Regions from separate parts of the Enterobacter sp. JS8-1 genome, predicted to be linked through region 3. Evidence: predicted binding sites of a transcription regulator. Region 3 holds the regulator's gene; each other region holds the start of a gene.
The links. The regulator PurR, encoded in region 3, represses purine synthesis genes. The targets are predictions, from matches to a motif close to CANGCAAACGTTTGCNTG.
Positions count from the first base shown of each region.

Region 1: a site for PurR is predicted at 3,557-3,574, ahead of purM (phosphoribosylformylglycinamidine cyclo-ligase). Genes of this name have one in related genera too.
Region 2: a site for PurR is predicted at 2,137-2,154, ahead of carA (glutamine-hydrolyzing carbamoyl-phosphate synthase small subunit). Genes of this name have one in related genera too.
Region 4: a site for PurR is predicted at 2,988-3,005, ahead of purH (bifunctional phosphoribosylaminoimidazolecarboxamide formyltransferase/IMP cyclohydrolase). Genes of this name have one in related genera too.

Region 1 covers NZ_CP185805.1:3,470,102-3,475,268, forward strand. Annotated here, with positions in the region: gene uraA (uracil permease) at 1-117, opposite strand, end outside; gene upp (uracil phosphoribosyltransferase) at 201-827, opposite strand; gene ACOQH0_RS16465 (6-phospho-beta-glucosidase) at 1,054-2,484, opposite strand; gene bglK (beta-glucoside kinase BglK) at 2,495-3,388, opposite strand; gene purM (phosphoribosylformylglycinamidine cyclo-ligase) at 3,635-4,672, shown strand; gene purN (phosphoribosylglycinamide formyltransferase) at 4,669-5,167, shown strand, end outside.
Region 2 covers NZ_CP185805.1:704,111-709,277, reverse strand. Annotated here, with positions in the region: gene carB (carbamoyl-phosphate synthase large subunit) at 1-751, opposite strand, end outside; gene carA (glutamine-hydrolyzing carbamoyl-phosphate synthase small subunit) at 770-1,918, opposite strand; gene dapB (4-hydroxy-tetrahydrodipicolinate reductase) at 2,373-3,194, opposite strand; gene ispH (4-hydroxy-3-methylbut-2-enyl diphosphate reductase) at 3,400-4,350, opposite strand; gene fkpB (FKBP-type peptidyl-prolyl cis-trans isomerase) at 4,352-4,801, opposite strand; gene lspA (signal peptidase II) at 4,920-5,167, opposite strand, start outside.
Region 3 covers NZ_CP185805.1:2,029,026-2,034,192, forward strand. Annotated here, with positions in the region: gene punC (purine nucleoside transporter PunC) at 1-221, opposite strand, end outside; gene punR (DNA-binding transcriptional activator PunR) at 336-1,247, shown strand; gene purR (HTH-type transcriptional repressor PurR) at 1,264-2,289, opposite strand; gene ACOQH0_RS09655 (YnhF family membrane protein) at 2,587-2,676, shown strand; gene ACOQH0_RS09660 (MFS transporter) at 2,842-4,008, shown strand; gene sodB (superoxide dismutase [Fe]) at 4,047-4,628, opposite strand; gene ACOQH0_RS09670 (C40 family peptidase) at 4,752-5,167, opposite strand, start outside.
Region 4 covers NZ_CP185805.1:245,013-250,179, forward strand. Annotated here, with positions in the region: gene purD (phosphoribosylamine--glycine ligase) at 1-1,275, opposite strand, end outside; gene purH (bifunctional phosphoribosylaminoimidazolecarboxamide formyltransferase/IMP cyclohydrolase) at 1,291-2,880, opposite strand; rRNA gene ACOQH0_RS01230 (16S ribosomal RNA) at 3,441-4,982, shown strand.

The sequences.
Region 1 (5,167 bases), 1.4 Mb from region 3:
GAACAGGATTGGCACCAGCACGGTTGCGCCAAACATGGCAAACAGGTGCTGCAAACTAAGCGGGATAGTCTGTAAAAGCGGCGGTCTTTCACTCACCCCGATAGCACGGCGCGTCATAGTGTTTTCCTCTGTGTAGTATTGTTGGTGTTTTATTCAAAAAAAAGCCGACTATCAAAGTCGGCTTATTTATCGTTATTCGATTATTTCGTACCAAAGATCTTATCGCCGGCATCGCCGAGGCCCGGGATGATGTACCCGTGCTCATTCAGTCCCTGATCGACAGAGGCGGTATACAGCTCAACGTCCGGGTGCGCTTTCTCCAGCGCCGCGATCCCTTCCGGCGCCGCGACCAGCACCAGCACCTTAATGCTGTTACAGCCCGCATTTTTCAGCAGGTCGATGGTGGCGATCATAGAACCGCCGGTTGCCAGCATTGGGTCAACCACCAGCGCCATACGCTCGTCAATGTTAGACACCAGCTTCTGGAAGTAAGGAACCGGCTCAAGGGTTTCTTCGTTACGGTAGATCCCCACCACGCTGATACGCGCGCTTGGCACGTGCTCAAGCACGCCTTCCATCATGCCGAGACCAGCACGCAGGATTGGCACCACGGTAATTTTCTTACCTTTGATCTGCTCAACCTGTACCGGGCCGTTCCAGCCTTCGATGGTCACTTTTTCCGTTTCCAGATCGGAGGTCGCTTCGTAGGTCAGCAGGCTGCCCACTTCAGAAGCCAGTTCGCGAAAACGCTTCGTGCTGATGTCATGCTCACGCATCAGGCCCAACTTGTGTTTAACGAGTGGGTGTTTCACTTCCACAATCTTCATTCTCTTTCTCCTCTGAGGTGGCATCCGCAAAAAAATCGCGGGATTATACCGCTTTTTTCGGATTGCGCCATACCCATCTTGCTTGACGTATATCAAGCAAAGTGATTTAGAGACAAAAAAACCGGAGGCGAAACTCCGGCTTGGGTGCGGGGTTCTGCCGGGTGGCGCTAACGCTTACCCGGCCTACACGTCCCGTAGGCCCGGTAAGCGCAGCGCCACCGGGCAATTATAGCTGCTCGCCGTTGCTCGCAATCACCTGCTTATACCAGTCGAACGACTTTTTCTTACTGCGGTTCAGCGTGCCGTTCCCTTCGTTATCTTTATCGACAAAGATAAAGCCGTAGCGTTTTTTCATTTCGCCCGTTCCGGCAGACACCAGGTCGATGCAGCCCCACGGGGTGTAGCCCATCAGATCCACGCCGTCTTCCACCACCGCTTTTTTCATCTCGCTGATATGCGCGGCGAGGTAATCAATACGGTACTGATCGTTCACGGTGCCGTCGCTCTCCTGCACGTCGATCGCGCCAAAGCCGTTTTCAACGATAAACAGCGGCAGCTGATAGTGATCCCAGAACCAGTTCAGGGAGTAGCGCAGCCCCACCGGGTCAATCTGCCAGCCCCAGTCGGATTTCTGCACGTACGGGTTAGAAACCAGGCTTTTGCTCTCGTCGTAGTCCAGCTGCGGGTTATCCGCCGTCGCCTTGGTGGCGAAGGACATGTAGTAGCTGAACCCGATGTAGTCCACGCAGCCCTGCGTCAGCGCCGCTTTATCTTCTTCGGTAATATCCAACGCGAAGCCGCGACGCTCGAAGTAGTTGAGCAGGTGCTGCGGGTACCTGCCGCGCACGTGCACGTCGGTGAACCAGTAGCGGCGGTGCATGGCGTTCATCGCCATCATCATGTCGTCCGGCGCGCAGGTCAGCGGATAAATAGGACACATGGCAATCATGCAGCCGATCTGCAGCGCCGGGTTAATCTCGCGTCCCGCCTTCACCGCCAGGGCGCTGGCCACCAGCTCATAGTGCGCGGCCTGGAACATCACCGGCTCACGGTCTTCACCCGGCTCATACTTCAGTCCGGAGTTGGTGAACGGCGCAAAGTCTTCGTGGAAGTTAGCCTGGTTGTTGATCTCGTTAAAGGTCATCCAGTACTTCACCTTATGCTGGTAGCGCTGGAACACCACTTTTGCGAAGCGCACGAAGAAGTCGATCAGCTTTCGGTTACGCCAGCCGCCGTATTCGGTGACCAGGTGGAATGGCATCTCGAAGTGGGAAAGCGTAATAACCGGTTCGATGCCGTATTTCAGACATTCGTCGAACAGATCGTCATAGAATTTCAGGCCTGCCTCGTTAGGCTCAAGCTCGTCGCCTTTCGGGAAGATACGCGTCCAGGCAATAGAGGTACGGAAACATTTGAAGCCCATCTCAGCAAAGAGTTTGATGTCTTCTTTATAGCGATGGTAGAAATCGATGGCTTCGTGGTTAGGGTAATTTTTCCCCGACAGCACGCCGTTAGTGATTTCACGCGGCACGCCGTGCGCGCCTGCGGTCATGACGTCGGCGACACTCACCCCTTTGCCGCCCTCTTTCCAGCCGCCTTCGAGCTGATGTGCCGCTACGGCCCCACCCCACAGAAAACCTGCTTTAAATCCTGACATACTCTTTCCCTCATTCGATGTTGCGGATTACTGACGGATACTGCTGTCTGAAATGGTGAACCGCGCCAATTAAGCCAGCGCGGTTGCCGTGGCTGACAACGTCGGCGATATCCGCGATGCCAAACCACGTGAGATGGGTACGAAGCAAAGCCATAAACCCGGGCCGCTCCGCAATTCCGCCGCCAATGAAAATGGTCTGCGGATCGAAAACATTCGCCAGGTTGTAGAGGCCTGTCGCAATGCCATTGAGAAAATCATCCACCAGGCGGCGGCACGCGGCGTCACCTGCGTCATAACCGTCAAAAATGGCTTCGCCGGTGACGTCATCAAGCGCCAGCCCGTTAAAATCGGCGTAACGCTTGCGAAGGGTGCGTAAGGTGCAGTTTTCATTCATGGAGTGGCGGGCAACGCGGCGTGAGTCCGCCCTTTCCGTGAGCATGTAGCCGAATTCCCCGGCGCGGAAACGCGCCCCGTGAACCAGCCTGCCGTTGCAGAAAATCGCCCCGCCGACCCCGGTGCCGATGGTCAACACCAGAAAGTTGTCGATATCCTTCCCCTTGCCCTGCCAGCGTTCCGCGAGCAGCACGCAGTTGGCGTCATTCTCGACAGTGACCGGTAACCCCGTCTGCGCCTCAAGCCAGGCTTTCATTGCGAACTGGTCGAAGCGGCGAATCGCCCCGCCCATGTCGATAAACCCGGTATGCGGATTCACATACCCCGGCGCGCTGACGGCGATCCCTTCAAGCCCGGGATGCGCCGCCACCCAGCTCAGCATCTGCGAAAGGATGGCCTCACCGTCGCTGTTCTTAATGACGGCCTTATCTCTGCGCAGCAACTCTCCCTGCGCTGTCACGATACCCATTTTTAATGCGGTGCCACCAATATCAAATGCGGCGATGTTCATGACTTCATCCCTCCTGAATGAAACTGAAACCGGTTTCAGTTCATGATGTTCATTCAGTAAACCGCTTGCAAGTAGATCGCCGAAACCGGTTTCATTTTCGTGAACGGTATCAAGTTTGCATACCATCAGAGCCGCAGCAGAAAAAAAGATCCTCTCGCCGAGAATAGGCTCGCAAACGTTTGCCTGGACTGTTAGAATTGCGCCGATTTTTCTTACTAGCTATGCAATCGCGTGGGGATTTAAGCCGTGACCAACAAAACTTCTCTCAGCTACAAAGATGCCGGTGTTGATATTGACGCAGGTAATGCGCTGGTTGACCGAATCAAAGGTGTGGTGAAGAAAACCCGCCGCCCGGAAGTGATGGGTGGCCTGGGTGGCTTCGGCGCGCTGTGCGCACTGCCGCAAAAATATCGTGAACCTGTTCTGGTCTCGGGAACTGACGGTGTAGGCACCAAACTGCGCCTGGCGATGGATTTAAAACGTCACGACACGATCGGTATCGATCTGGTCGCGATGTGCGTGAACGATCTGGTGGTACAGGGCGCAGAGCCGCTGTTCTTCCTAGATTACTACGCGACCGGCAAACTGGATGTGGACACCGCAGCCAGCGTGATTAGCGGTATCGCCGAAGGCTGCCTGCAGTCCGGCTGTGCGCTGGTCGGCGGCGAAACCGCGGAAATGCCGGGCATGTACCACGGTGAAGATTATGACGTCGCAGGCTTCTGCGTCGGCGTAGTAGAAAAATCAGAAATTATCGACGGCAGCAAAGTGGCCGACGGCGATGTGCTGATCGCGCTGGCCTCCAGCGGTCCGCACTCAAACGGTTATTCCCTGGTACGTAAAATCCTCGAAGTGAGCGGCTGCGACCCGCTGACCACCGAGCTGGACGGTAAACCGCTGGCTGACCACCTGCTGGCACCGACCCGCATCTATGTGAAAAACGTGTTGGAACTGATCGGGAGCGTCGACGTTCACGCCATTGCTCACCTGACCGGCGGCGGCTTCTGGGAAAACATCCCGCGCGTTCTGCCGGATAACACCCAGGCGGTGATCGACGAATCCTCATGGCAGTGGCCAGCCGTCTTCAACTGGCTGCAGACCGCAGGCAACGTGAGCTCTCACGAAATGTACCGCACCTTTAACTGCGGCGTGGGTATGATTATCGCCCTGCCGGCAAGCGAAGCGGATAAAGCCGTTAATCTGCTGACTGAAAAAGGTGAAAACGCGTGGAAAATCGGTACGATCAAAGCTTCCGATTCCGAACAGCGTGTGGTCATTGAATGAAAAACATCGTGGTGCTCATTTCCGGCAACGGAAGCAATTTGCAGGCAATCATAGACGCCTGCAAACAGAAGAAAATCAATGGCACCATTCGGGCAGTCTTCAGCAACAAGGCCGACGCATTCGGCCTTGAGCGCGCGCGGGAAGCGAACATTCCTGCGCACGCGCTGGAAGCCAGCCAGTTCGCCGGGCGTGAAGCCTTTGACCGCGAGCTGGTGCAGGAGATCGATGCCTACGCGCCGGACGTGGTGGTGCTGGCGGGTTACATGCGTATCCTGAGCCCGGCATTTGTCGAACACTTCGCCGGACGTCTGCTGAATATTCACCCTTCTCTTCTGCCGAAATATCCCGGCCTGCACACCCATCGTCAGGTGCTGGAAAACGGCGACGAGGAGCACGGCACCTCTGTCCATTTCGTGACCGACGAACTGGACGGCGGCCCGGTGATCCTGCAGGCCAAAGTGCCGGTCTTTGACGGCGACAACGAAGACGACGTAA
Region 2 (5,167 bases), 1.3 Mb from region 3:
CAACGGTGATGGAGTCACCGGTGTGGATACCCATCGCATCGAAGTTTTCGATGGAGCAGACGATGATGCAGTTGTCGTTTTTATCACGCACCACTTCCATCTCGTACTCTTTCCAGCCAATCAGCGATTCATCAATCAGCAGCTCTTTGGTTGGGGAGAGATCCAGACCGCGTTCGCAAATCTCTTCGAACTCTTCGCGGTTGTAGGCGATACCGCCGCCGGTGCCGCCCATGGTGAAGGATGGACGAATGATGCACGGATAGCCCACGTCAGCCGCGACGGCCAGCGCTTCTTCCATGTTGTGTGCGATACCGGAACGCGCGGTGTCGAGGCCGATTTTCTTCATTGCCACGTCGAAGCGGCGACGGTCTTCTGCTTTATCAATCGCGTCGGCTGTCGCGCCAATCATGGTCACGCCGAACTCGGCCAGCACGCCCTGACGCTCCAGCTCCAGCGCGCAGTTCAGCGCCGTCTGGCCGCCCATGGTTGGCAGCACCGCGTCCGGACGCTCTTTCTCGATGATTTTACGCACCACTTCCCAGTTAATCGGCTCGATGTAAGTTGCATCAGCCATTTCCGGGTCGGTCATGATGGTCGCCGGGTTAGAGTTCACCAGGATAACGCGGTAACCCTCTTCACGCAGGGCTTTACACGCCTGCGCGCCGGAGTAATCGAATTCGCAGGCCTGGCCGATGACGATCGGGCCAGCGCCAAGGATCAGGATGCTTTTTATGTCTGTACGTTTTGGCATTGTCTTCTCGGCTCCTGATTATTTAGCGGTCTTACGGTATTGCTCGATAAGTTCGATGAAGTGATCGAACAGCGGCGCGGCGTCGTGTGGGCCCGGGCTGGCTTCAGGGTGGCCCTGGAAGCTGAACGCTGGCTTATCGGTACGATGAATGCCCTGAAGGGTGCCATCGAACAGCGACTTATGGGTCACGCGCAGGTTAGCCGGCATAGAGGCTTCATCGACGGCAAAGCCGTGGTTCTGCGCGGTGATCATCACCGTGTTGTTATCGATGTCCTTCACCGGGTGGTTACCACCGTGGTGGCCGAACTTCATCTTAACGGTGTTCGCACCGCTCGCCAGCGCCAGCAGCTGATGGCCAAGGCAGATGCCGAATACCGGGATGTCGGTTTCCAGGAAGGACTTGATGGCGGCGATGGCGTAATCGCACGGCGCCGGGTCACCAGGACCGTTGGACAGGAAAATACCGTCCGGATTCATCTTCAGCACGTCTTCGGCAGACGTTTGTGCCGGCACCACCGTCAGGCGGCAGCCGCGGTCAACCAACATGCGCAGGATGTTGCGCTTGGCACCGAAATCGTAGGCCACCACGTGGAACGGCAGCTCGCTCTCTTTTTTCGCTTCCGGCAGGTCGCCTTCAAGCGTCCAGCTACCCTGCGTCCAGCTGTAGGCCTCAGCGGTAGTCACTTCTTTCGCCAGGTCCATGCCGTTCAGGCCCGGGAAGGCTTTCGCTTTTTCCAGCGCCAGCGTCGCATCGAGGTTGTCACCCGCGATGATACAACCGTTCTGTGCACCCTTCTCGCGCAGCAGACGCGTTAACTTACGGGTATCGATATCGGCAATCGCCACAATGTTATGGCGCTTCAGGTAAGAAGAGAGGTCTTCGGTATTGCGGAAGTTGCCGGCAATCAGCGGCAGGTCGCGGATGACCAGGCCTTGCGCATGTACCTGAGAAGATTCTTCGTCAGCAGCATTGGTGCCGACATTGCCGATATGAGGATAAGTAAGAGTAACGATTTGGCGAGAATAGGAAGGATCAGTGAGGATTTCTTGATAACCGGTCATTGAAGTATTGAAAACGACTTCCCCAACCGCCGAACCTGTTGCCCCTATGGCCCGACCGATAAACTGGGTTCCGTCTTCCAGAACCAATAGCGCTGACTTAATCAAAACACCCTCCAGAGAATATTCACTCACTTTATTTGCATATTAATTCACAACCACGTCATAAATCAATGCAAATGTGTTGCCAGCGGATTTTTGGCAAACGGCGGCATTCTGGGGATTTGGTGGGTAAAAGTCAACTCAAAACGGATATTTTGTTTATTCTTTTGCGAGCCTGGCGGCTGGAATGCGATTTAACGGGCAAAAAGATCAGGCAAATCATTCTGGAAAACGCTTGCGCGGTAAGTTTAATGGGAATTTCGTGCGCGGGGTAATAAAAAGTGGACCATATGGTCAAAATTTACAATTGCGCAACGTAAAACAGAGAGAAGAGATATTGTTTTAAGGCTTTAACAGAATAACACTAACAAAGAAGTTAAAATAAAAGGGCAATAAATTATTGCCCTATGCAATCAATACATTACGACTGCAATAACCACATCACGATGGGTAATAATGCTTACAAATTGTTGAGATCGAGTACATCTCGCATATCAAAAAGACCATTACGCTTGCCTTTCAACCACAACGCGGAGCGAACTGCGCCATTTGCAAATGTCATTCGGCTAGATGCCTTATGCGTGATCTCTACGCGTTCGCCGATATCGGCGAACATCGCGGTATGTTCGCCGACGATATCGCCTGCTCGCACAGTTGCGAAACCAATGGTTCCCGGAACGCGTTCGCCCGTATGACCTTCGCGAGAATAGACCGCGATGTCTTTTAAGTCTTTATCCATTGCATAAGCAATCGCTTCGCCCATTGCCAGCGCCGTACCTGATGGCGCGTCGACTTTATAGCGGTGATGCGCTTCAACAATCTCAATGTCGGTATAGTCGCCCATCACTTTCGCCGCCTTTTCCAGCAGCTTCAGCATCACGTTAACGCCTACGCTAAAGTTGGCAGCGAAGACGATCGCAATCTCGTTTGATGCCTCCTGAATGGCTTGTTTACCCGCGTCGTCAAAACCGGTAGTACCAATCACCATCCCTTTACCGTTCTGACGGCAAAACGCCAGGTGATTCAATGTGCCTTCAGGGCGCGTGAAATCGATGAACACGTCAAAGTCATCTTTTACCGCCTCCAGGCTGCTCTGCACGGTTACGCCCGTGTGGCCTGCGCCCGCCAACTCACCCGCATCGGTGCCAAGTAGTGACGAACCTGCACGTTCCAGCGCCGCGCCAAGTGCCACACCATCCATCTGTAGCGCCGCCTGAATCAGCTGACGGCCCATACGTCCACCCGCGCCCGCAATAGCGACACGGATCTGTGCATCATGCATAGTTATTCTCTTACGTTAAAATGATGTAAACCGTTTTCAGATTAACCAGCCTTCGCTGAGGCTGCCAACTGAAAACACCGATAATTAGAATTTAACGTGAAACCGACTTAAATATCAGTAAAAGACATGATTTTGTGGTCACGATAAAGTAACGGGTAAAAAAAAGGCCAGCACAGGAGGTGCTGGCCTTTCATCAGAAGAGGGATTATTCCACTTCGCGGGCATCAATTCGCAGTTCTTTCGGAACTTCAAACACGATGTTCTCTTCGCGCCCTTCCAGCGGAACCGCGTCGCCACCGCCCAGCTCCTGCAGACGGGTAATCACGTTCTGCACCAGGATATCCGGCGCGGAAGCGCCTGCGGTAACGCCAACGCAGGCCGCATTTTTGACCCACGCTTCCTGAATGTCCGTCGCATCGTCAATCAGAAACGCCGCTTTCCCCATCCGCTGCGCCAGTTCGGCCAGACGGTTAGAGTTAGAGGAGTTTTTGGAGCCGACGACCAGCACCACGTCCGCCTGTTCAGCCAGCGCACGCACTGCTTCCTGACGGTTAGTGGTGGCGTAGCAGATGTCATCCTTACGCGGCCCGACGATTTTCGGGAAGCGCTGGCGCAGGGCGTCAATCACGTCAGAGGTATCGTCTACGGAGAGCGTGGTCTGGGTCATAAACGACAGTCGCGCTTCGTTTTTCACGTTCAGCGTAAAGACATCTTCAGGCGACTCGACCAGATACATCCCCCCTTCCGGGTTGCTGTACTGTCCCATGGTGCCTTCGACTTCCGGATGACCTGCATGGCCAATCAGAATCGACTCTTCACCACGACGGCTGGCGCGCGCCACTTCCATATGCACTTTTGTCACCAGCGGACAGGTGGCATCGAATACGGTCAGATCGCGGCTTTTCGCCTCGTTGCGTACCGCCTGAGAGACGCCGTGCGCGGAGAAGATCAGGATCGCACCGTCCGGCACTTCGCTGATCTGCTCAATAAAGATTGCGCCGCGCTCGCGCAGGCTGTCGACCACGTAGCGGTTATGCACCACTTCGTGACGCACATAAATCGGCGCGCCGTAAATCTCCAGCGCGTTTTCAACAATGCTGATAGCGCGGTCTACACCGGCGCAGAAGCCGCGCGGGTTAGCCAACAGGATCTGCATTTTACTCCTCCAGTGCCGGATCGATCTCCAGCACTTCGACATCAAAATGAACGGTACGCCCGGCAAGCGGATGGTTGAAATCGACGGTGATAGAATCGCCGTTGATTTCGCGGATCACGCCAGGCATTTCGCTGCCGTCCATAGCAGTAAAGAGCATAATCGCCCCGATTTCTGGTTCACCCGCGTCCATGAACTCACGACGCGAGAAATACTGGATCAGGTCCGGGCTTGGCACGCCAAATGCCGCATCCGGCTCCAGCGAAAACGCTTTTTTCTCGCCCTCTTTCAGACCCAGAAGCTGTTGCTCAAGACCTTCAGAAAGTGAGGTATCGCCAAGACGAAACAGGGCCGGTTTGCCGTTATTGCGGGTGGATTCAGCCGTGGAGCCGTCATCCAGCTTCAGCGTGAAGTGAACGAGAACCGCGCTGTTGCTCTGTACGGATTTAGACATACACATTGCTCTTTAATGGTGTCTCGCCTGTGTGCCGGGTGACGCGTAGCGATCCCGGCCTACAAGTGTCGGCATATTCGGTAAGCCGGGATCGCTACGCGTCACCCGGCTGGTTTTGTTACACCTGCTCTTTCGCCGCCGGTTTCGGCAGGAAGCCTTCCAGCACGATTAACGCCGCACCGATACAAATTGCCGTATCGGCCAGGTTAAAGGTCGCGAAGTGCCAGTCGCCGACGTAGAAGTCGATCATATCGACCACAAAGCCGTGCCACAGGCGGTCAAACAGGTTACCCAGCGCGCCGCCAATGATCAGCGCGTAGGCGATGTTATTCAGCTTTTGCGTGGCCTTCGAGCGGTACATCAGCA
Region 3 (5,167 bases):
AGCACCGGTTTACGACCAAAGCGATCGGAGAGTGGCCCCCAGAGGAGTTGTGCGAAGGCAAAACCGGCGAGGAACAGGCTCAGGCTGGCGCTGATAGCGGCTGCGGGGGTTTGCAGATCTTCCTGCATCGCGGCAAATGCGGGCAGATACATGTCGGTCGCTAAAAAGCCCAGCACGCTTAAGCCGCCGAGCCAGACTAAAAATCCTTTCCTGGGTTGCATTGTTTTATTCTCCTGAGGAGGCAGGTGTACGTTGGCGCAGAGTGTAGGGAGTGCAAAGCGGCTTGTGAAACGCTAATATTTGCAGAGTGCATTCAAATTTTTTGCAGGCAGAACATGTGGTCAGATTATTCTCTTGAAGTTGTGGATGCTGTTGCCCGTAACGGCAGTTTCACCGGTGCCGCGCAGGAGTTACACCGCGTACCCTCGGCGATCAGTTACACCGTGCGTCAGCTGGAAGAGTGGCTGGCGGTTCCGCTGTTCGAGCGGCGTCATCGCGACGTGGAATTAACGCCTGCAGGCGCGTGGTTTTTGAAGGAAGGGCGTTCTGTTATCAAAAAAATGCAGATCACCCGCGAGCAGTGTCAGCAGATCGCTAACGGCTGGCGAGGCCATCTCTCCATCGCGGTGGATAATATCGTTAAGCCGGAACGGACCCGGCAAATGATCGTGGATTTCTATCGTCATTTTTCTGATGTCGAACTGCGGGTCTCCCAAGAGGTGTTCAACGGCGTCTGGGATGCGCTGGCGGATGGCAGGGTGGAGATGGCGATTGGTGCAACGCAGGCGATCCCCGTTGGGGGACGCTATGCGTTTCGCGATATGGGGATGCTGAGCTGGACCTGCGTTGTCTCCAGCGAACATCCGCTGGCGGCAATGGAAGGCCCTCTCAGCGATGACACGCTGCGCAACTGGCCGTCGCTGGTGCTGGAAGATACCTCGCGCTCGCTGCCCAAGCGCATCACCTGGCTACTGGACAACCAGCGCCGCGTGGTGGCCCCTGACTGGGAATCGTCGGCAACCTGTCTTTCTGCGGGGCTGTGCGTGGCGATGGTGCCCGTTCACTTCGCGCGTCCGCGCATCGATACCGGAGAGTGGACAGCGCTGACGCTGGAAAATCCGTTCCCGGATGCGGCCTGCTGTCTGACCTGGCAGCAAAACGACGTATCGCCTGCGATGGCCTGGCTTCTGGATTATCTGGGAGACAGTGAAACGTTGAATCGGGAGTGGCTACGGGAGCCAGCATAACTGGCTCCGTAAGCGATTAACGGCGATAGTCGCGGAAAGGACCGTCCGCCACGGAGCGGCGCTCGATGAGGCGTGGGTGAACTTCAATCGACTGGGATTCTTCACGCTTGTTGACGATCCTGTCCATCAGCATGTTGAAAGCCGTTTCGCCCAGCGAGTCTTTTGGCTGGTGAATAGTGGTCAGCGCCGGGGTGAAGAAGCGCGCGTTACGCACGTTGTCATACCCGATCACGGAAATATCCTGCGGCACCCGCAGGCCCAGCTCGTCGGCGGCGCAGAGTGCGCCCATCGCCATAATATCGCCACCACAGAAAACAGCCGTTGGGCGATGCGGTTGGGAGACAATCTGCTGCATTGCGCGGTAACCAGATTCCGGCTCAAAGTCGCCTTGAACGATCCAGTTTTCCGGCACGGTGATGAGTGCCTCTTCCATTGCCTTCATAAACCCGGCCAGACGGCCCGCACCGGTGTTGCGCTCCAGCGGACCCGGGATCACGCCAATCTCGCGGTGACCGCGTTCGATCAGATAACGACCGGCCATATAGCCGCCTTCAAAGGCATTATCGATAACGGAATCGGTGAAGTCCGCGCGTGCTTCGCCCCAGTCCATCACCACCATCGGGATGTGGCGGTACTCTTCCAGCATGGAAAGTACGGACTCTGGGTATTCAGAACACATTACCAGCAGGCCATCGACGCGCTTTTGCGCCATCATCGACAGGTAGGCGCGCTGCTTCTCAATGCTGTTCCACGCGTTGCCCAGAATCAGCGTATAGCCTTTCTGGAAGCAGTTTTTCTCAACGGCTTCGATGATTTCGGCAAAGTAGGCCGCTTCACTGCTGGTCGCCAGCAAGCCAATCGACTTGGTGTGATTCACCTTCAGGCTGCGCGCAACCGCACTTGGGGAGTAATGTAACTCCTTGATCGCCGCCCAGACGGCGTTGCGCGTCTCTTCCGCGACGAAGCGGGTTTTGTTAATTACATGTGATACGGTTGTAGTGGAAACGTTTGCGCGTTTTGCTACGTCTTTTATTGTTGCCATTCAATGTCACTCCAGACCATATCCTAAACTCCTGAAAAACTTGAAGGTAAACGTTTGCCTTCTCTCACCCTTATTACGCAATCTTGAGTTGCGACACGCCGGGAAAACGACACAGGACGTCAGGAGGGGGTCAATGGCCGGTACGCTAATAAATTTAGCGTGGAATTTTGTCCTATCTTGATGAAAAGGGGAAGAGCTAAAGTGGATATCAGTTTAAATCCAGGAAGATTTTTGACGTAAACTGTGTAAAAATGAGCAAGCTCACTTTTCGTGGGGTGATTAAAAGGAGAAAAATTGATGAGTTCCGATCTGAAGTTTTCGCTGGTGACCACCTTTATCGTGCTGGCATTGATTGTTGCCGGTGGTTTGACGGCTGCGCTGCACTGATTTACGCGGGGGGAGAGTCCTCTCCCTCCTCATTTGCTTCCTATTGTTACCTCTCCGGCAAAAATCTTTTGCCAAAATGTTAACTTCTCAAATTTTGTGATTGATGTCATGCTTTTGACTTCTTAGTTCTGTGTCGCGTGATGACACGGCATCCGGAGTTGACTCATGAAAATCAATTTTCCTCTGCTGGCCCTGGCGATTGGCGCCTTTGGGATTGGCACCACTGAATTCTCCCCAATGGGGTTACTGCCTGTTATCGCACGCGGTGTAGACGTCTCTATTCCTGCGGCCGGGATGTTAATCAGCGCCTATGCCATCGGCGTGATGGTCGGGGCTCCGCTGATGACGCTGCTGCTGTCGCACCGCGCGCGTCGCAATGCGCTGATATTTTTGATGGCGATCTTTACGCTGGGCAACGTGCTCTCCGCGATTGCGCCGGATTACACCACTCTGATGCTGTCGCGTATTCTGACCAGTTTGAACCATGGCGCATTTTTCGGTCTGGGCTCGGTTGTTGCGGCAAGCGTGGTTCCGAAGCACAAGCAGGCCAGCGCGGTGGCGACCATGTTTATGGGGCTGACGATCGCCAACATAGGCGGTGTGCCTGCGGCCACCTGGCTGGGTGAAGTCATTGGCTGGCGAATGTCTTTCCTGGCGACAGCAGGGCTGGGCGTGGTGGCGATGGTGGCGCTGTTCTTCTCCTTACCGAAGGGGAGCGCCGGGGAACGTCCTGACGTGCGCAAAGAGCTGTCGGTGCTGATGCGTCCTCAGGTGCTTTCCGCGCTGCTGACCACGGTGCTGGGGGCCGGTGCGATGTTTACCCTCTACACCTATATTTCACCGGTGCTGCACGATATTACCCACGCGACGCCGATCTTTATTACCGCGATGCTGGTGCTGATAGGCGTGGGCTTCTCTATCGGTAACTATCTGGGCGGAAAACTGGCCGATCGCTCCGTGAGCGGTACGCTGAAAGGCTTTTTAACCCTGCTGATTGTCATCATGATTGCGATCCCGTGGCTGGCACGCAACGAATGGGGTGCTGCGATCGCAATGGTCGTGTGGGGTGCTGCCACCTTTGCCGTGGTACCACCGCTTCAGATGCGGGTGATGCGTGTCGCCCATGAAGCGCCAGGTCTCTCTTCTTCCGTGAATATCGGTGCGTTTAACCTGGGTAATGCGCTGGGGGCTGCAGCGGGCGGGGCGGTGATTTCCGGTGGGCTGGGATACAGTTTTGTGCCGGTGATGGGGGCAATTATTGCCGCACTCGGCCTGCTGTTAGTGCTGATGTCCGGTCGTAAACAGCCAGAAGCTGCCTGCGCGGCGGAATAAACAAAAACGCAGAAGGGGCGAACCCTTCTGCGTGTCTCTTACGCGGCGAAGTTCTTCGCCACAAAGTCCCAGTTAGCCAGTGCCCAGAAGTGCTCCAGATAGTTAGGACGCGCGTTACGGTAATCAATGTAGTAAGCGTGTTCCCATACGTCCACGGTCATCAGCGGTTTAGCGCTGGTGGTCAGCGGGGTGCCCGCATTAGAGGTGGAAACGATAGCCAGCTTGCCATCCGCTTCTTTGACCAGCCACGTCCAGCCGGAACCGAAGTTTTTGATGGCCGCATCGGTAAACTTCGCCTTGAAGTCCGCGAAGCTGCCAAAAGCGGCGTTAATGGCGCTCGCCAGTTCACCGTCAGGTTCACCACCGGCATTTGGCGCCAGGCAGTGCCAGTAGAAGGTGTGGTTCCACACCTGAGCCGCGTTGTTAAACACGCCACCCTCTGAGCTACGGACGATCTCTTCCAGCGTTTTGCCTTCGAAATCGGTACCTTTAATGAGGTTGTTCAGATTGGTGACATAGGTTTGATGATGTTTGCCGTAATGGTACTCCAGCGTTTCCGCAGAAATGTGTGGTGCCAGGGCGTCTTTTGCATACGGTAGTGCAGGTAATTCGAACGACATTGCTTCTCTCCTTATTTTATTTGTACGTTGTCAATAACCCTACAGACAACAGGGAAAGGATAGCAAATTGAAAGAGTATGCAAAAGAGGAACTTACCCTGCCACGCGAGCGACAGGGCAGGGGTTAGCGAATGGTTTTTGGCGTCATCACACGGCGCGCGCCAACGTAATGACGCACCCAGTAGTCTTCACTGAGTGAGGTAATCTGGATGTCCTGGCCGCTACGCGGTGACTGAATGAATTTTCCGTTGCCGACATAGACCCCGACATGGTCAGCCGTGCCGCGACCCTGGGTACGGAAGAACACCAGGTCACCGTTCTCCAGCTCACCACGATTGACCGGTGCGGCGTCGCGCAGGTGGTACATTTCATTGGCGGTACGCGGAATACGGAACTTCACCAGATCTTTATATGCGTAATACACCAGGCCACTGCAATCGAAACCCGTTCGTGGAGAAGTGCCACCCCAGTGATACGGTTTACCTATTTGCCCCATTAATTTATTCATCGCCGTTTTTTGCGCTTTCTGCATACGGACTT
Region 4 (5,167 bases), 1.8 Mb from region 3:
CGCAATCGCGCGATAGCCGATATCCTGACGGCTAAAGCTACCGTTCCAGTGGATATCCGCCATCAGCGCATAGGCGCGTTTCTGCGCTTCTGCCACGGTATGACCCAGCGCGGTTGCACACAGCACGCGTCCGCCATTGGTCAGTACGCGGTCGTCATCAGACAGCTTCGTTCCGGCGTGGAATACCTTCGCGCCTTCAATCTCTTCCAGCGGTAAGCCGTGGATCTCATCACCGGTGTTGTAGTTGCCAGGGTAACCACCCGCAGCAATCACCACGCCCAGGGACGCGCGCTCGTCCCACTCTGAGGTTTTCTCGTCGAGCTTGCCCTCGCAGGCTGCCAGACACAGATCCACCAGATCGGATTTCATGCGCAGCATGATGGGCTGCGTTTCTGGATCGCCAAAGCGGCAGTTAAATTCGATAACCTTCGGGTTGCCCTGCTTGTCGATCATCAGACCCGCGTAAAGGAAACCGGTGTAGGTGTTACCTTCCGCCGCCATCCCTTTCACGGTAGGCCAGATGATGCGATCCATGGTGCGCTGGTGTACTTCGTCAGTCACTACCGGTGCAGGGGAGTAGGCACCCATTCCGCCGGTATTCGGGCCGGTATCCGCATTTCCTACGCGCTTGTGGTCCTGGCTGGTGGCCATCGGCAGGACGTGCTCGCCGTCGACCATCACGATAAAGCTGGCTTCTTCGCCGTCGAGGAACTCTTCGATCACGATGCGGTGGCCCGCATCGCCGAAGGCGTTGCCCGCCAGCATATCCTGAACCGCGGCTTCGGCTTCTTCGAGCGTCATCGCGACGATAACGCCTTTACCGGCAGCCAGGCCGTCGGCCTTGATAACAATCGGCGCACCTTTTTCACGTAAGTAGGCCAGGGCTGGCTCCACTTCGGTGAAGTTCTGATATTCCGCCGTTGGGATGTTATGACGCGCGAGGAAATCTTTGGTGAAGGCTTTGGAGCCTTCCAGCTGTGCAGCACCTTCCGTTGGGCCGAAGATTTTCAGGCCCGCCGCGCGGAACGCATCAACGACGCCAATCACCAGAGGGGCTTCCGGGCCCACAATCGTCAGATCGATTTTCTCGTTCTGGGCAAAGCTCAGCAGCGACGGAATGTCGGTCACGCCGATAGCCACATTCTGCAGCGCGGGTTCCAGTGCGGTACCGGCATTGCCCGGCGCCACGAAGACCGTTTTCACCAGCGGAGACTGCGCCGCTTTCCACGCCAGAGCGTGCTCGCGCCCGCCGTTACCAATGACTAATACTTTCATTTTCTGCTCCGGGAATTAATGACGGAAGTGGCGCATATCGGTGAAGATCATCGCGATGCCGTGTTCGTCGGCGGCGGCAATCACTTCGTCGTCGCGGATTGAGCCGCCAGGCTGGATCACGCAGGTGATCCCTACAGCGGCTGCCGCGTCGATACCGTCACGGAACGGGAAGAAGGCGTCAGAAGCCATGGCGGAGCCTTTTACTTCCAGTCCTTCGTCGCCTGCTTTAATACCCGCAATTTTCGCGGAGTAGACGCGGCTCATCTGGCCAGCACCTATCCCGATGGTCATGTTCTCTTTCGCGTAGACGATGGCATTGGATTTGACGAACTTCGCGACCTTCCAGCAGAACAGCGCGTCACGCAGTTCCTGTTCGCTCGGCTGACGTTTGGTCACCACGCGCAGGTCGGCTTCTGTCACCATACCCAGATCGCGATCCTGAACCAGCAGACCGCCGTTCACGCGCTTGAAGTCCAGGCCCGGCACGCGTTCTGCCCACTGGCCGCAAACCAGTACGCGTACGTTCTGTTTTACCGCTGTGATTTTCAGTGCTTCTTCGGATGCGGATGGCGCGATGATCACTTCAACGAACTGACGGGAGATGATGGCCTGTGCGGTTTCAGCATCCAGCTCGCGGTTGAAGGCGATAATGCCGCCGAATGCGGAGGTCGGGTCAGTTTTGTAGGCGCGATCGTAGGCATCCAGAATAGAGGTGCTTACCGCGACGCCGCATGGGTTGGCGTGCTTAACGATAACGCAGGCTGGCTCGCTGAACTCTTTCACGCATTCCAGCGCGGCGTCGGTGTCGGCAATGTTGTTATAGGAGAGCGCTTTGCCCTGAACCTGCTGGGCAGTCGCAACCGAGGCTTCTTTTACCTCTTCTTCTATATAGAAGGCAGCCTGCTGGTGGCTGTTCTCGCCGTAGCGCATATCCTGCTTCTTAATGAAGTTCAGATTCAGGGTGCGCGGGAAGCGGCCAGAAGGATCTTTGCTTTCACCGTGGTAAGCCGGTACCAGGCTACCGAAGTAGTTGGCGATCATGCTGTCGTACGCGGCGGTGTGTTCGAAGGCTTTGATGGCGAGGTCGAAACGCGTTGCAAGCGCCAGTGACCCTTCGTTGGCATCCATCTCATTAATAATGGTTTCGTAATCGCTGCTCTTTACGACGATGGCCACATCTTTATGGTTCTTGGCAGCGGAGCGCACCATAGTTGGGCCGCCGATATCAATATTCTCTACGGCATCTTCCAGAGAACAGCCTTCGCGGGCAACGGTCTGGGCAAACGGGTAGAGGTTAACAACCACCATGTCGATTGGCGCGATGTCATGCTGTTTCATAATATCGTCATCCTGACCGCGACGACCAAGAATGCCGCCGTGCACTTTCGGGTGCAGGGTTTTGACGCGTCCATCCATCATTTCCGGGAAACCGGTGTAATCGGACACTTCGGTTACCGGCAGACCTTTATCTGCTAACAGGCGAGCGGTACCGCCTGTAGAAAGCAGCTCTACGCCACGTGCAGAAAGTGCCTGAGCGAATTCGACGATACCGGCTTTATCAGAAACACTGAGCAGAGCGCGGCGGACTGGACGACGTTGTTGCATGGTAAATCCCCTGGATTTCACGATTACAGAGAGCGTTAGATGAATTTTCCTGCGAAAAACTCATCTAACACACCTGACGGGGCATCCTTGTTAAGCGCGAGCATTTTAACGAAAACGTTTGCGCAACGCTCGCACATTTTCACTTTTTCGTATCATTGTGGATAAGTCTGTGTGTAAAAAGGTATAAGGCGGGGTTTTGCTGTGTAATGCAGCAGTCAGTCATTTTTCTGTCATTTAGCGGTTGCGGCCTGCGGAGAACTCCCTATAATGCGCCTCCATCGACACGGAACATGTGAATCACTTCACAAACAACCGGGTCGGTTGAAGAGAAAAAATCCTGAAATAACGGGTTGACTCTGAAAGAGGAAAGCGTAATATACGCCACCTCGCAACGGTGAGCGAAAGCCGCGTTGCACTGCTCTTTAACAATTTATCAGACAATCTGTGTGGGCACTCAAAGTGACATGGATTCTTAATGTCTTCGGACAATAAATGAATACCAAGTCTCTGAGTGAACATACGTAATTCATTACGAAGTTTAATTCACGAGCATCAAACTTAAATTGAAGAGTTTGATCATGGCTCAGATTGAACGCTGGCGGCAGGCCTAACACATGCAAGTCGAGCGGCAGCGGGAAGTAGCTTGCTACTTTGCCGGCGAGCGGCGGACGGGTGAGTAATGTCTGGGAAACTGCCTGATGGAGGGGGATAACTACTGGAAACGGTAGCTAATACCGCATAACGTCGCAAGACCAAAGAGGGGGACCTTCGGGCCTCTTGCCATCAGATGTGCCCAGATGGGATTAGCTAGTAGGTGGGGTAACGGCTCACCTAGGCGACGATCCCTAGCTGGTCTGAGAGGATGACCAGCCACACTGGAACTGAGACACGGTCCAGACTCCTACGGGAGGCAGCAGTGGGGAATATTGCACAATGGGCGCAAGCCTGATGCAGCCATGCCGCGTGTATGAAGAAGGCCTTCGGGTTGTAAAGTACTTTCAGCGGGGAGGAAGGTGTTGAGGTTAATAACCTCAGCAATTGACGTTACCCGCAGAAGAAGCACCGGCTAACTCCGTGCCAGCAGCCGCGGTAATACGGAGGGTGCAAGCGTTAATCGGAATTACTGGGCGTAAAGCGCACGCAGGCGGTCTGTCAAGTCGGATGTGAAATCCCCGGGCTCAACCTGGGAACTGCATTCGAAACTGGCAGGCTAGAGTCTTGTAGAGGGGGGTAGAATTCCAGGTGTAGCGGTGAAATGCGTAGAGATCTGGAGGAATACCGGTGGCGAAGGCGGCCCCCTGGACAAAGACTGACGCTCAGGTGCGAAAGCGTGGGGAGCAAACAGGATTAGATACCCTGGTAGTCCACGCCGTAAACGATGTCGACTTGGAGGTTGTGCCCTTGAGGCGTGGCTTCCGGAGCTAACGCGTTAAGTCGACCGCCTGGGGAGTACGGCCGCAAGGTTAAAACTCAAATGAATTGACGGGGGCCCGCACAAGCGGTGGAGCATGTGGTTTAATTCGATGCAACGCGAAGAACCTTACCTACTCTTGACATCCAGAGAACTTTCCAGAGATGGATTGGTGCCTTCGGGAACTCTGAGACAGGTGCTGCATGGCTGTCGTCAGCTCGTGTTGTGAAATGTTGGGTTAAGTCCCGCAACGAGCGCAACCCTTATCCTTTGTTGCCAGCGGTCCGGCCGGGAACTCAAAGGAGACTGCCAGTGATAAACTGGAGGAAGGTGGGGATGACGTCAAGTCATCATGGCCCTTACGAGTAGGGCTACACACGTGCTACAATGGCGCATACAAAGAGAAGCGACCTCGCGAGAGCAAGCGGACCTCATAAAGTGCGTCGTAGTCCGGATTGGAGTCTGCAACTCGACTCCATGAAGTCGGAATCGCTAGTAATCGTAGATCAGAATGCTACGGTGAATACGTTCCCGGGCCTTGTACACACCGCCCGTCACACCATGGGAGTGGGTTGCAAAAGAAGTAGGTAGCTTAACCTTCGGGAGGGCGCTTACCACTTTGTGATTCATGACTGGGGTGAAGTCGTAACAAGGTAACCGTAGGGGAACCTGCGGTTGGATCACCTCCTTACCTTAAAGAACCTGCCTTTGTAGTGTCCACACAGATTGTCTGATGAATGATGAACTTCTGAATGTACTTTTGAGTGCATTAAGAAGTTTTGCTCTTTAAAAATCTGGATCAAGCTGAAAATTGAAACGACACACAGTTAATGTGTGTTCGAGTCTCTCAAATTTTCGCAATTTGATGATGAATCG